One region of the Lysinibacillus sp. OL1 genome, then DNA from elsewhere that is predicted to be linked to it. Evidence: riboswitches for the same ligand, from Rfam matches in the RefSeq annotation. Region 1 holds a riboswitch; the other holds the start of a gene.

Region 1 (8,037 bases):
AGTTCTGCTCCTTTCCGTTATTAAGCATTAGGTTCATTTGTTTCAGGTTTATCTGTGCTCACTTTTGAAATCGAATCGCGCATCGCTGTATCCGCTTGGATATTACGATAGTTCATATAATCCATAATACCAAGATTACCAGAACGTAAGGCTTCAGCCATCGCTTGTGGTACTTCTGCCTCTGCTTCTACTACTTTCGCCTTCATCTCTTGAACACGTGCAATCATTTCTTGCTCATTTGCAACAGCCATAGCACGACGTTCCTCGGCTTTTGCTTGTGCAATGTTTTTATCTGCTTGTGCTTGTTCAATCTGTAATTCTGCACCGATATTTTTACCGATATCTACATCGGCAATATCAATGGACAAGATTTCAAAGGCTGTTCCTGAATCTAACCCTTTAGATAATACTGTTTGCGAAATCATATCTGGATTTTCTAAAACTTCTGTATGATGTGTCGCTGAACCGATAGTTGAAACAATACCCTCACCAACACGAGCAATAACTGTTTCTTCACCAGCACCACCGACTAAACGCTCGATGTTGGCACGCACGGTAATACGAGCCTTTGCTTTTACTTCAATCCCGTTCATTGCTACACCTGAAATGAACGGTGTTTCAATAACTTTTGGATTAACAGACATTTGAACAGCTTCTAATACATCACGCCCAGCTAAATCAATTGCTGCACAACGTTCAAATGACAGCTCTATATTGGCACGGTGAGCCGCAATTAAGGCATTCACTACACGGTCAACATTACCACCTGCTAAATAGTGACTCTCTAACTGATTAATCGTTACAGGTAAACCAGCTTTATGTGCTTTAATCAACGGATTAACAATTCGAGACGGGATAACACGACGTAAGCGCATCCCAATTAATGTGAAAATACTCACACGTACACCTGCTGCTAATGCAGAAATCCACAATGCTACGGGTACAAAGGTAAAGAATACCGCAAGCACAATGAATAAAATAACTAGTCCAGCAATAGGACCAATCAAAGCTAAATCAAAACCCATTTTCTATTCCTCCATCTCTTTATCTGTTTGTCTCACAACAATGCGTGAGCCTTCAACTTTAATAATTTCTACATGTTGATTAACATCGATATAGCCACCTTCTGATACAATATCAATGCGTTCACTACCAAGTACCATTGTTCCAGATGGACGAAGTGGCGTAAGCGTTTTCCCAATTTTTCCTAACAGTTCTGTGCGATTCACATTGGATACATACCCTTCTTCTGTCGTGGTTGCATCCATTAACACAAGCCTGTTTAAGACATGCAGTTTTTTTCCGAAAAATTTCATCAGAATCACCATTCCTATCATCGCTATCACAAGCGCAATGAGAATTGCTACTATCATTTGCATCATATTTGCACCTGCCAGTATCAGACTTAGTACTATTAAGACACCACCTAAAATACCAATAATTCCACCGGGGACAAAAAACTCTGCAATTAAAAGGGCTAAGCCAACAATAAATAACAATAATGTTTCATATCCCGCAAAGCCGGCCACCATATGTCCAAAGAAAAATAAACCAAGTGCTGATAAGCCCATTATACCTGGAACACCAAATCCTGGCGAATAAAGCTCCATCACAAGTCCTAAGCTAGCGATAGACAATAGAATAGGTACAATGATGGGATTTGTAATAAAACGAGCTAACTTTTCAGAAAAGGTTGGTTCAATGGGAACAACATCACTACCATTCAAGTTGGTTACTTCTAAAAGCTCCTGAAAATCTTTAACCGTCCCTTCAGAATATTTAACCTTTGCTGCCTCTGAGGCTGATAGGGTTAACAAATTCTTTCCGCCAGCACGGTATTCTGGTAGTTCATAGTTGGTATCTGCCATTGCTAATGCATATTTAGGGTCGCGCCCTGACGTTTCTGCTGCTGCTTTCATTTGAGCAAGCCAAGCGCTATTGGCCTTTAGGTCGGCTGCATTACCTGCTGAATCGATAACTGCTGCTGCACCAATTGTTCCATTTGGAACCATGTAGATCTTATCCGCATGTAAGGCTAAAAACGCTCCTGCTGAGTGCGCATCCTTATTAATATAAGCAATCGTTTTTATTTGCGTTGCATCCATAAGCATGGCGATATCGCTTGCTGCATTCACAAAACCGCCAGGCGTATGTATTTCTAAGATAATTGCCTCTGCATTGTTTTCTTCAGCCTCTTTAAAAGCTCGTTCTAAAAATGCATGAAGTCCTCGCTCTACTTCATTACGAATCGGAACATGATAAACCTTATTACTGGCAAAAGCCGAAGTTAATGGAAACGCTAACAAAAAAGTCATCCATATCACTAGTAAATAGCTGAGGATTCTCCGTTTTCGCATCTTTTCCCCTCCCTTCTAACATGCCTCTCCTCTGTATATACGGTCAATCATGCGAAAAGTTTCACAAATCTTAAAAATTTATTCACTTATTTATCACTAGATCTAATCCCAATTATCAACACTTAGTATGCGAAAAAAAGCCGAATGAAATCATTTTGATTCATTCGGCTTTTTCATATGTACGTAAAGTTGAGCAATGTAAAATACCTGAAATTAATCAAAAATGTGATTAATTTCAGGTATAACTTTGTCTGCTCAGTGAATCATACAATTGCGTGTTATGAACGTAGGGATTTTTAATGGGAAATTAAATTACCACTTACGTTTACGTGCAGCTTCTGATTTCTTTTTACGTTTTACGCTAGGTTTTTCGTAGAACTCGCGCTTTCTAACTTCTTGAATTGTACCACTTTTTGATACAGTACGTTTGAAGCGGCGAAGAGCATCTTCAAGCGATTCGTTTTTGCGAACGACAGTTTTTGACATCTCTCTTTCCCTCCCTCCGAACACACGTCAATACACAATTAGGCAAATCACCTTCTGTTGTGTACTAAAAAATTATATCGTATTGTCTAATAATGGTCAATAGAAAGTATGCGAAATTATCAAGTGAATTTTTGGTTTTATTTTTGCTCGAATTATTCATACACAATTCGCCCACAATAAAAATAATTACATTTTCTTAACAATTAAGGGGTTTACAAAAAATAGAATAAGGGCGTAGAATAAATCACATTCAATTTCATATCGGCCAAATCTCAACTATTTGAGAACGGAGGAACCAATCTTTTGGGGTTAATTCTGCTTTAGCAGAAGGGATGAGAAAGCTCTTTCGCCATCCTACCCGTCAGCTAACTTCGTCGGCTAAAGCGAAGGAGGTCGTTATTGACCACCATTATTAGCATGCTTTCTACCCTTTTCATGCTCTAATCGTAGGTCTTTTTATTATGCCATCTAACAAACAGTTGTTTACTATTCAGAATTGAGGAAAAATTAAATGAACAATTTTAAAAGAGCATTAAATCCTCCCAAAGTTCTTGTATTGGGCTTTGCCCTCATCATTGCCATAGGTACGTTTCTTTTAACAATGCCATTTTCTACTGAGGATGGGAAGGGTTTGCCCTTTTTAGATGCTTTATTCACTGCTACATCAGCTACTTGTGTCACAGGTTTAATTGTAGTCGATACAGGTGATACCTTCTCTACTTTTGGCGAAGTGGTTCTTTTATTCTTAATCCAAATTGGCGGTTTAGGATTTATGACATTTGCCACATTATTATTTTTACTGCTTGGAAAGAAAATTTCATTAAAAGAAAGACTGCTGCTAAAAGAAGCATTTAATAATATCTCCATTGCTGGTCTTGTTCGATTAGTGAAAAGAATATTACTCTTTACAGCATGTATTGAAATAATCGGTGGTCTTATTCTATCCATTCGTTTTTCTTTTGATATGCCTATTGGAAAGGCCCTTTATTTTGGATTTTTTCATGCCATATCCAACTTCAACAACGCTGGCTTCGATTTAATGGGTGGCTTTAACGGAATGACTGCCTATGTTGATGATCCCTTTGTTGTTTTCACCATCTGTACTCTTATTACAATCGGCGGATTAGGCTTTATTGTGATGAATGAATTATATGAATATCGTGTGACTAAAAGGCTTTCTGTCCATTCAAAAATAGTCTTAGTAACGACACTTTTGCTCACTGTTAGTGGAACCATTTTGATATTTTTGTTTGAGTATGGCAACCAAAAGACACTGGGACCATTATCCGAATGGGGTAAAGTGTTAGGTTCCCTTTACCAAGCGGTTACACCACGAACTGCTGGCTCCAATACACTGGCTATTGGGGACTTAACGCATTCTACATTATTTTTAATGATTCTTTTCATGTTTATTGGGGCAGGCTCTGGGTCGACTGCTGGAGGTATTAAAATCACAACCTTTGCTGTTTTAGTAGCTACTATGTGGTCACAAATTCGAGGAAAAGAAGATGTCGTTCTCTTTAAACGTAGAATTGTTACTGAAACTATCTTAAAGGCTTTGACGGTTACAATGTGTGGAGGATTAATTGTTGTAGTCGTGACGATTCTTCTCAGTATCACGGAACAGCATCATAGCTTTATGATGTACTTATTTGAGGCTACCTCTGCGTTTGGTACTGTTGGTCTTTCGATGGGCCTAACTCCAGAGCTAACACCTGCTGGTCGTCTTCTTCTGATTATTACAATGTTCGCAGGAAGAGTAGGACCACTAACCATTGCTTTTGCCATTGCAAAACGAAGAAAAAAAGAGAGTTTCCGCCACCCAAAAGGAAATATTATGATTGGATAACCAAATGAGAGGAAGACAGAACGCTATGACCATTAAACAATACGCTGTGATTGGCTTAGGTAGATTCGGAACAAGCGTCGCTCGCAGATTGCATGAAGCTGGACAGGAAATATTAGGAATTGATATAAATGAAGAAAGAGTAGAGGATGCCGAACCCTATGTGACTCACGCTGTGGTAGCAGATACAACAGAAGAAAAAGCCTTAAAATCGATTGGTATTGGTAACTTCGATTGTGTTATCGTGGCGATCGGTAATGATATGCAATCTAGTATTTTAACCGTCTCTTTATTAAAAGAGCTAGGGATCAAAAAAGTGATTGCAAAGGCACTTGGTAAAAGACATGGGCAAGTGTTAGATAAAGTAGGAGCTGATTGGATTATTTACCCAGAAAGAGATATGGGTGAACGTGTGGCTAATCAACTCCTATCACCAAATATGTTGAATTATATCGAATTATCAAAGGAATACAGCATTGAAGAAATTATGATTCCTTCCAAAATGGCTGGACAAAACCTTCGTGATTTAGACTTGCGCGCAAAATATAACGTCAGTGTAATTGCAATTGTGCGCGAGGGAGAAATTATTATCTCCCCTTCTCCTGAGCAAATTATTGAAAAGGAAGATTTATTAGTAATGATTGGTCATCGAAAAGATCTTAGCTTATTCTCAAATATTCAGTAACCACAAAAAGGCTGTTTCAAGCTCAACTTGATACAGCCTTTTTGTCTTAGAAAACTTTCTTTTGATCTCTATCATCTTTTAAAATTTCAACAGCCTCTCTGAAGCGTTGGGAATGAACAATTTCCCGTTCACGTAAAAACTTCAAACTATCATTTAAATCCGTGTCATCTGATAAGTCAATAATCCATTGATATGTGGCACGTGCCTTTTCTTCAGCTGCAATATCCTCATACAAGTCCGCGATAGGGTCGCCCTTTGCTTGAATATAGGTTGCTGTGAATGGTACACCTGAGGCATTTTGATAAAACAGAGCCCGATCGTGATTTACATAATGATCACCCAAACCAGCTTCTTTCAGCATTTCTGGTGTTGCATCTTTTGTTAGCTTATAAATCATCGTGGCAATCATTTCTAAATGTGAAAATTCCTCTGTTGCTATATCGGTCAATAACCCTACTACTTTGTCAGGAATCGTATAGCGCTGATTCATGTAGCGTAGAGCTGCTGCCAGTTCCCCATCCGCTCCTCCATATTGTTCAATTAAAAACTTTGCAAGCATTGGGTTACATGTACTAACTTTTACCGGATACTGGAGTTTCTTTTCATAATACCACAAAGATTTTTCCTCCTAGTCTTTTGTTTAGACTTGCCATGGCCATGGTGTATCAATCCAGTTAAAAGGAAAATTCGAATAGCTTCTCCCAAAATTCATGAGTGGTCCATACTTTTGCTCAAAATCAATTTTAAGTTTCATACTTTTCTCTGTATTTTCATTAAATTGCTGAATAGCGTCATAATCGTGCGGATGAGTGTCTAAATAGAGGTTTAATTCAACAATGACGAAATCAATTGCTTGTATTTCTTCTAATTGCTTATAAAATTCGGGCGGCATCTTTTTAGTCATGCTTCCTCCCTCCTTTTAGGGGAAATGGATATGGGCTAAACAACTGTGGCCATAGTGTACCCGCCATTAGCGCTTCTCTTGCGGTTGGAAATTGTGGAAGTCCAGGTGGTTGAAAACCCATATATAATTGTGGGGGTGTTGCATAATATTTAACTTCTATAGGCTTACAAGGATCAAAGGGGCTAATATAGGGCCTCCAAGACTTATACTGTGTAAACATGACATCCTCCTTTCTGTATTTACATTCATCAGTGGAGTATATGTGCATAGAAAATTATTATGCTGATTAAACACAAAGAAGCCATAAGCTCATGTCAATGTACACATGAGCTTATGGCGCTATAAAAAGATAATATTAATAGTTGGAGTCGGCAATTAAACCATTCATAATAGCTACACCAGAGCTAGCCCCAATACGAGTCGCACCTGCTTCTACCATTTTTTTCATGTCCTCTAAGCTACGAACACCACCTGATGCTTTTACACCAAGTTCTGGACCTACAGTTTTACGCATCAGCGCGATATCCTCTGCTGTTGCTCCACCAGTAGAAAAACCTGTAGATGTTTTCACATAGTCAGCACCCGCTGCTAAAGCTAACTCACATGCTTTCACTTTTTCTTCGTCTGTTAGTAAGCATGATTCAATAATGACTTTTACAAGTGCGCTATCTTTAGCTGCTTCTACCACAGCTGCGATATCTGCCTGTACAAGCTCATAGTTTTTATCTTTCAACGCACCGATATTAATAACCATATCTACTTCTTTTGCACCGTTAGCAATGGCGTCTTTTGCTTCAAATGCTTTGACTGCTGGCGTATTGGCACCAAGTGGGAAGCCGATAACCGTACAAACTAACACGTCTGTACCCTGTAATAATTCACTACTACGTTTTACCCAAGTTGGATTTACACAAACAGAAGCAAAGTTAAATTGTTTAGCTTCTGCACATAATTTTTCAATTTGTTCTTTTGTTGCCTCAGCCTTTAATAATGTATGATCAATCATACGTGCAAAATTTTTTTCCATTGTTGAACGCTCCTTCATTAAACAAGATGTACGTACCTCTTCGAATCATATCATTTTTTCGCGATGGCGTCTAATTTCTTTCTATATAATGAACACCCAAATATAAACATTACAGAACGAGTCATGTTTATCTGAAGTCCTCAAAAGATTGTATAGAAAGTGATAACTTAATTATTTCACAAAAAAATCTTATATGTACTGATTTTATAAGGATTATGTTATCATAAATCACGTATCTAAAATATGTACAACGAAAAACTTATTAAATGTTTGGAAACACAAGGTAATGTGAATTGAAAGGATGATATATATCATGAGTAACGAGCGATCAAAAATCGTGAGTTTTCATACTCTAGGTTGTAAAGTAAATCATTACGAAACAGAAGCAATTTGGCAGCTGTTTAAAGAAGAAGGCTATGATCGAACAGAATTTGATCAACAAGCAGACGTTTACGTCATTAATACATGCACAGTTACGAATACTGGAGATAAAAAATCACGTCAGGTTATTCGTCGAGCAATTCGCCAAAATCCGGATGCAGTTATTTGTGTAACAGGATGCTATGCACAAACATCCCCTGCAGAAATTATGGCAATCCCTGGTGTTGATATTGTTGTTGGAACACAAGATCGTACGAAATTACTTGGTTATATTGAACAATATCGTGCGGAACGACAACCGATTAATGCTGTACGTAACATTATGAAAAACCGAGTATACGAAGAATTAGA
Region 2 (8,037 bases), on a different contig from region 1:
GCCTACTGCATAGAGCGGAATTAAATGCTCTGTGGCCCCGTCAAAAAGGATAATTAAAAAAATGGCTGCAATACCTAGCATTAAAATACCATTTGAATAGCCAAGACGGTCCCCACGAATTTGGAAGATTCGTGGGATAAAACCATCCTTCGATAAATTCACAGCAAGCAAGGGAAATGCTGAATATCCTGTGTTTGCGGCAAGTACTAAAATCATTGCCGTTGTCCCCTGTACAATATAATAAAGAAAATTCCGACCAACACTAGCTTCTGCTAGTTGGGAAACGACTGTTGCTTCTGCTGTTGGTGCAACGCCATAAAAATAAGCTAGACTAACAATCCCGATGAATAAAACGGCTAAAATGGCGCCCATTGCTAAAAGCGTTTTAGCAGCATTATTTGGAGCAGGATTTCTAAAATTAGGTATGGCGTTAGAAATAGCCTCTACTCCAGTTAACGCTGAGCTTCCTGAAGCAAATGCCTTTAATAAAATAAATAGGCTAATCCCTGCCACTGGTGTGCCAATCTTTGGATGTAGCTCTGCAGGCACCTGTCCAGTTGCCACATTATAGAGCCCAATCCCGATTAGCAACAGCATAACGCCTACAAATAGATAAACTGGGTACGCCAAGATAGAAGCTGACTCTGTTACACCTCGCAAGTTTAAAATCGTTAAGAAAATCACAAATATAATAGCAATGGGTACATTATAAGCATGAAGACTTGGAAATGCAGATGTAATGGCATCTGTCCCGGCCGACACACTTACTGCTACCGTTAAAATATAATCAACAAGCAAAGAACCCCCTGCAACAAGACCTGCATTCACGCCTAAATTTTCTCGTGATACGACATAGGCGCCTCCCCCATGTGGATAGGCGAAGATAACTTGACGATAGGATAAAATCAGTGCCACGAGTAGAATAACCACTCCAGCGGCAATAGGTAAAGAATACCAAAACGCCATTGCACCTACCGTCATTAGGACAATTAAAATTTGTTCTGGTCCATAGGCTACTGATGACAATGCATCTGACGATAATATGGCCAGTGCCTTTGTTTTACTGAGCTTTTGTTCCCCTAACGCATCGGATCTTAATGGTTTGCCGATTACATAACGTTTGAATGAGGATTTCATTGATAAACACCTTCTAGTTTCATAGAATGTGTTTCGCCTTTCTAAATTACATCAAAAAACGCCTACAAGTCATCACTAAATAAGACTTGTAGACGCTCATCCGTCTGCCAAGCTCCACTTTTCTGCTCTTAACGCTTACGAGGTTAGCTGTCGGATTCGGGCCTGAGTAGCCCTACTCCTCCACAAGGAAGAGATTCACCCCAAGAATGGCTATGCCATCCATCAAAATTGGTTCCCCCGCGTTTAGTTGCTTCAGCGATTTAGAAATTTGAAACTTTTATAATGATGTCATATTACGCCTGCTAATTAAAAAAGTAAAGAAGAAAATTTTTCTCTTTTTTGAGTAAAAGCATAGGCTTTTTTTGAACATATAAATAATCGCTTCTTAAAGAAAATTTCCTGAATACCTAGTCAAAACCCACAATATAAACAATAAAAACTGCCTTAAAGGTATATTCTACCTTCAAGACAGCTCATTATATTAGTCATCAAAGCCTTGTTCAAAGTCGATAATGTTCCCAGAGACTGCATCCACATCTACTTCGTATTCATATTGACCGTCTTTCAGTTCAATTTCATATACACCATCATCAAGCTTAATTTTTGTCACTTTACCCTTTGCTTTTGTTTGGGCTGTCTTGATAGCCTGCTCTTTTGTAATTATTTTTGTTGTAGCAGTCGTAGCAGGAATATGATCATCCCAATCATCGTCATCTAGACGTTCCTTTTTCTGCTTGAGCAATTTTCCACTATAAGCATCAAATTTTAAATCATATTCTTCTGTATCTTTATACACCTCTACTTCATAAATAGAGCTAAACTGATTTTGGTCAAATTCGATATTGGCAACTGTACCATCCACTACCGCTAGAGCTTTCTTCTCAATTTCCTGCATGGATAAGACCTTTTTTTCTTGGGCATTTCCTGATAATAAAGTCGTCGAGCCAATCGCTGCACCCACTCCCAGTGTCATTACTAGTGCTGGAATCATGATCATTTTTTTCATGTTCATCTCTCCTTTGTTTTATCTAAACTTAGCTTACCAAGTGAAGATGATAGAACTATAAGAGAAACATTAGAATTTCATGAGAATGATTTAATGATCGTCATCCCATGTTACAGACAGTACTTTTCCTGAAACAGCATGAATTTGAAATGTAGCTTCGTCCTCCTGCGTTTCAATCTCAACTAAATAATAACCACCCTCTGAGGTTTCTTCAAAATCAACTGAATCCACTTCACCCTTTAATTGCTTAAGAGCTATTTGAATGGCCTGTTGCTCAGTTATAATAGGCTCTTCGATAGGTTGTTCTTGTGGCTCAACCTTTTTCTCAGCCAGTAGTTCGCCAGTATAACCATCAAACGTTAAATCCTTTTGAATTTCCTCATTTTCAACACGTACAGTGTAAATGGAGTCTGTAAGCATAACGCTTTCTACATCTCCATATTCCTTTTTAACCATTTGTCTGATCTGCTTTTCTGTTAATAGTAATTTACTATGTCCTTCTTTCAGGATAAGATCAGTCACCTGTTGTGTCGTAACATCGAGTATAGCTGCATACTTGACATCGTCACGCGTAAAAAGCATTTCAAAGGTATTTCCTTGTTTTTCAACCTGTGTAACATGACCATTGTAGATAGTCTCAATATGCCGAATAGCCTGCGCTTCACTAAGAGGTTGAACGTAAAAATAACGATGTTGAACAAACCAAATTACTCCACTACAAAAAAGGATAATAACAACAATTACTAACATCCACTTTTTCATTGCTGTTCCTCCTTTGGTATACATAAAGTAAAGCTTGAGCCTTCCCCAAGCTTACTTTTCACATCTATCGTTATACCTAATTGTTGTGCCAGTTCATGCGCTATTGCTAGCCCTAGCCCTGAACCTCCTGTTTTACGATTACGATCCTCTGTTACACGATAAAAACGCTCAAACAAATGAGGAATATGCTCGACTGGAATACCCATACCAAAATCTTGGATGGTAATACGTACTTGATTGGTTGTTTCGGTGACTTGAATACGTACTTCATCCTTACTATATTTCCTAGCATTATCCAGCAAAATAAAAAGTAGTTGCTTCAATATTTTTTCATCACTATAAATAAATTTTGGAATCTGCGCATCAATTCTAAATGTTCGATGATAAGCCTGTTCCATTTGTGAAGCTACTTTATTTAAGAAAGGGGCAAGCTCTAGTTGTTCGAAATGAACGTCCAATTGCTCTTTGTTTTTAGCTAGTTCTAGCAATTGCAACACCATTTCATGCATACGAGATGATTCATTGGCAATGGCTTGTAAGGATTCCTGAGCAACCTCCCGATTATCAAAACCCCTTCTTAGGAGGAGTTTTGCATAACTTTCAATGACAGTTATAGGGGTTTTTAACTCATGGGAGGCATTTGATACGAATTCTTGTTGCTTTTGATAATGTTGTTCAAGCTTCTCCATCATCATATTAAAAGTACGGTTAATGTTTGTTAACTCGTCGCCACCTTTTTCTGTAGTATCTATTTTTTCATATTTCCCAGTAGATGCACTTTTGCGCATGGTCTCATTTAAACGTTCTAGCGGTAATAAAATAAGTCGCCCAAGTACCAAGCTCGCTAGGAAAATTGGAATCGTTGCCACGACAGATGCAACAACTAAGATGACCTTTAACAAATCTAATGTCCGTTCTACTTCTTCCATAGATTGCTGTAATGTTATATCCACTACCGTTCCGTCGATCCAAATAGCAGGCATAGTGTAGGTAATGGCAGGGACTTCTTGCATTTCAAGGGTAGCTTGAACCTTTGTTTTCAAGCGTTCACCATCATAAATATAAACAGCACCCTCTGTGGGCATATAAGCTCTTAATACTTGCTGTAGGTTGGTTTGTGCATTTAACTGACTCAGTGTAGAGCTTAAATCATTTGCCCGTGACTGGAGCTGATTATATTCCGTATCATAGGCAAATTTCTCATACAACAAATAAATTCCACTATTTGTTGCCACTACAATAACTAGCATAAGCAATGTTGTTAGTAGATGAATTTTTGTTTTAAGTCTCATAACGATGTTCCTTTAGCACATATCCAACACCTCGAATTGTCTGAATAAGAGGTGTTGGATTAGCAGCCTCAAGCTTTTGTCGGACATAACGTATATAAACATCCACAACATTTGTATCCCCATAATAATCATAGCCCCACACAGCCTCTAATATTTGCTCCCTTGTCAGTACCTGTTTAGGATGCTTTAGTAAATAGAACAACAAATCATACTCACGAGGTGTCAGCTGAATTTCCTTATCAAAATATACAACTTCCCTTGTTTGCTCGTTTATCGATAAATGGCCAAATGTAAGTGCAACTTGCTTTGGACTCACCTTCTGCGAAAACCGTAATGCATTGCGAATTCGTGCCAGTAGCTCCTCAATTTCAAAAGGCTTTGTCACGTAATCATTGGCTCCTAAATCCAAGCCCTTTACCTTATCCTCTACTTCACTTTTGGCAGTTAGCATGATAACAGGTGTTTGGGATTCTGTTGCACGAATACGCTTTAGCACATCAATACCACTCATCTCAGGTAGCATGATATCAAGTAAAATTAAATCCCATTGCTGCTCACGGTATTGTAGTAAGCCTTCTGCTCCTGTATGGGCCATCGCTGCCTCATATCCTTCAAATTGAAGCTCCAGTTGTAGCACTCTCGCAATATTTTCTTCATCTTCTATAATTAAAATTCGATGTGTCATGTCGAATCCGTCCTTCGCCTTTTCTTTTCATCGTATACGATACAAGTGGTGAAAGTCTAATTAGAAAATGATGAGAAAGACAATACATTTCTTTTTTTGACACAGAGTATGTCTTTAACTAATAAACTTTTGGTAAAAAGCTGTATATATCCCTTTTCTGAAAAATCCCTGAGCTTACTTTAGCAACTTTTTTGCCATTTAAACGGCTTGGAAAGGGAAATTCCATATGTGGACCATTGTAATGAATAATGGTCACTGTACCATCAGAGTTATTACGCCAATCATAATTCCTTTCATCTGTTTTGATTGAAAGTTTAATCGATACAAAAGCTAAACTTAAGAATAATATGAAGAAGATAAGACGAGCAATTTTCAATAGAAACACTTCCTTTTCTATTAGCATAATAATTTACATCCTTACGCACTATTGAGTAATGTTAATAATTTGAACAAAAAAATCTCACCAAAAGCTTTATGGATAGCGATTGGTGAGGTTTTTAATTATTGATGCAAAGCTCTATACAAAAATGCTACAAACTCCGCACGTGTTACAGGATCATTTGGTCTAAAGTTGCCATTATTTCCAATTGTGATCCCATTTCCTGCGAGTATAGCTATAAAGTTATGTGCCCAGTGTGTTTTTGGCACATCCTTGAAAGTATCTTTATTCGATGAAGTTAAATTAAAGGCAAGGACTAATACTTTTGCCATTTGGGCACGTGTCATATTAGTAGTTGGCTGGAAATCCCCATCTATGCCTTCAAACAGACCTGCTTGTTGCACCTGATCGATTACCCCAAAATAGAGATGGTTTTTAGGTATATCGTCAAATTCTCGTGCGTCTTTTTTCGGTTCTAGCGCTAACGCTCTTGTTAATATCAGGGCAGCATGCTGGCGCTGAATTGGTGCATTTGGCTTGAAGGTGCCATCTTGATAGCCTGTAATAATGCCCTGCTTTGCCATCTCCTGAATCATCGCCCAGCCCCAATGTCCTTTAGAAATATCTGAGAAGATGATATCTGGCTCTGGTTGGGGTGTTGTCTCTGTTGGTTGTGGATCAATTGGTTCTTCAGGTCTAGGTTCTTGTTTTTCAGGTATGGCTGGCTCTGGTATCGGGGTTGGATTCGGAGATATACTTCCTCCACCACCCGATGAATCGTCTGTTACCCAATGAGCATATAATGTGATACTGGACTTCACTACATCTTTAGAAAAATTCCATGGTATCGTCAGTTCAATATCCTTATACCAGCCTGTAAATAAATAACCTGCCTTTGTTGGATCTACTGGCTTTGTTGCTAAGGTATCTTTAATCACCTTCTGTGATGTTACTGCACTTCCTCCATTTGTTTCGAAAACCACCGTATATTGTGTGATGACCTTTTCCCATTTTGCATATAAAGTTGTATTTTCGGTTACCTTATCCGTTGTAAAATTCCATGGTGTACTGAATACAGCATCTGTATACCAACCTGCAAACTCATATCCAGCTTTTGTTGGGTCTGCTGGCTTTATTGCTAAGGTGTCTTCAGTTACCTTCTGTGATACTACTGTGCTACCTCCATTTGTTTCGAAATCCACCGTATATTGTGGGATGACCTTTTCCCATTTTGCATATAAAATTGTATTTTCGGTTACCACGTCTATATCAAATTCCCATGGGATACTCAACGTTTTATCTTTATACCACCCTATCAATATATGACCTGCCTTTGTAGTATCTGCTGGCTTAGTCACTTTAGCTTTGTCAGTAACTTTTTGAGACGGAATCGCACTTCCGCCGTTCGTTTCAAAATTCACCGTATACTGTACGACTACCTTTTTCCATTTAGCATATAAAGTTGTATTTTCGGTTACCTTATCCGTTGTAAAATTCCATGGTGTACTGAATACAGCATCTGTATACCAACCTGCAAACTCATATCCAGCTTTTGTTGGGTCTGCTGGCTTTATTGCTAAGGTGTCTTCAGTTACCTTCTGTGATACTACTGTGCTACCTCCATTTGTTTCGAAATCCACCGTATATTGTGGGATGACCTTTTCCCATTTTGCATATAAAGTTGTATCCTCCGTCACCCTATCTATCTCAAAATTCCATAGACTATGGAGTTCTGCGTCTTTATACCAATCTACAAATAGATGCCCCGTTTTTGTTGGATTAATTGGTTTAGTAGCCTTCATAGGAGAAGTAAAAGTTTGACTTGGAACTGAACTTCCACCATTTGACTCAAATTTAAGCTCATATTGCTGTACTAAATCCCATTTCGCATATAAGGTTATATTTTCTGTCACTTTATCTATTTCAAATTCCCATAGGGTTGTGAATTTTTTATCCTTATACCAGCCTGCAAATGTATATCCAACTTTTACGGGATTTTCTGGTTTAGTAGCCGTCATATAAGAATTTATAGTTTGGCTAGGTAACGGACTTCCACCATTTGACTCAAATTGAACCACATACTGTTGTTGCACTATATCCCATTTTGCATATAAAGTTGTGTGCTCTGTGACCACATCTGTTGCGAAGTCCCATAGTTTAGTTAAAGCAGGGTTTTTATACCAGCCCGCAAATATTTGTCCTGCTAAGATTGGCGGTTCTGGCTCTTCCAACTTATCTCCATATTCTGCGACAATTATTATAGGGGTAGTACTATTTCCTGCTTCAAATCTGACACCATATACATTTTTCAACCACACAGCATATAAATCTATATCAAACGTTACCCTAAATGTGTCGAAGTTCCATTCTGTAGTACGTTCTTCATTAAACCAGCCAATAAATTTATGTCCTTCTTTTATTGGAATACTCGGTTTGCTGAGTAGCGCTCCTTCTGGTACTTCGACAGTTGTAATGTCTGTATCAGAGTGAAATGTGACAGTATGCGAATTCTTTAACCATTTTGCATACAAGATTTTATTTTCTGTTATCACATCTGTATTAAAATTCCAGGGTTTATTCAATTCTTCATCCTTATACCAACCATCAAATGTAAAACCTGCTTTCACTGGAACATCGGGTTCTACCACCTTTTCCCCAGACAATACTTTCTGTTCTTCTATGGTAGTACCATCACTATTTGTTTCAAATGTAACTGTGTACTGTTGGACATTCCCCTTGGCATAAATTCTCAAGGGTTGTGTTACATTTACATCCC

Evidence for each region. Region 1 has a riboswitch for cyclic di-AMP ahead of EW028_RS08370 (TrkH family potassium uptake protein). Riboswitches for the same ligand answer to the same signal wherever they lie in the genome.
Region 2: another riboswitch for cyclic di-AMP. It lies ahead of EW028_RS21875 (APC family permease); the one in region 1 lies ahead of EW028_RS08370 (TrkH family potassium uptake protein).

The regions. Positions count from the first base shown of each region.
Region 1 is NZ_SJDS01000003.1:235,014-243,050, reverse strand. Features, by position in the region: gene floA (flotillin-like protein FloA) at 21-1,025, opposite strand; gene EW028_RS08380 (NfeD family protein) at 1,029-2,357, opposite strand; gene rpsU (30S ribosomal protein S21) at 2,670-2,843, opposite strand; cyclic di-AMP (ydaO/yuaA leader) riboswitch at 3,097-3,238, shown strand; gene EW028_RS08370 (TrkH family potassium uptake protein) at 3,355-4,692, shown strand; gene EW028_RS08365 (potassium channel family protein) at 4,718-5,374, shown strand; gene EW028_RS08360 (manganese catalase family protein) at 5,421-5,990, opposite strand; gene EW028_RS08355 (spore coat protein CotJB) at 6,015-6,278, opposite strand; gene EW028_RS08350 (spore coat associated protein CotJA) at 6,271-6,498, opposite strand; gene deoC (deoxyribose-phosphate aldolase) at 6,634-7,305, opposite strand; gene mtaB (tRNA (N(6)-L-threonylcarbamoyladenosine(37)-C(2))-methylthiotransferase MtaB) at 7,619-8,037, shown strand, end outside.
Region 2 is NZ_SJDS01000017.1:17,879-25,915, reverse strand. Features, by position in the region: gene EW028_RS21875 (APC family permease) at 1-1,137, opposite strand, end outside; cyclic di-AMP (ydaO/yuaA leader) riboswitch at 1,256-1,405, opposite strand; gene EW028_RS21870 (PepSY domain-containing protein) at 1,619-2,143, opposite strand; gene EW028_RS21865 (PepSY domain-containing protein) at 2,234-2,905, opposite strand; gene EW028_RS21860 (sensor histidine kinase) at 2,902-4,197, opposite strand; gene EW028_RS21855 (response regulator transcription factor) at 4,187-4,882, opposite strand; gene EW028_RS21850 (hypothetical protein) at 5,001-5,285, opposite strand; gene EW028_RS21845 (InlB B-repeat-containing protein) at 5,384-8,037, opposite strand, start outside.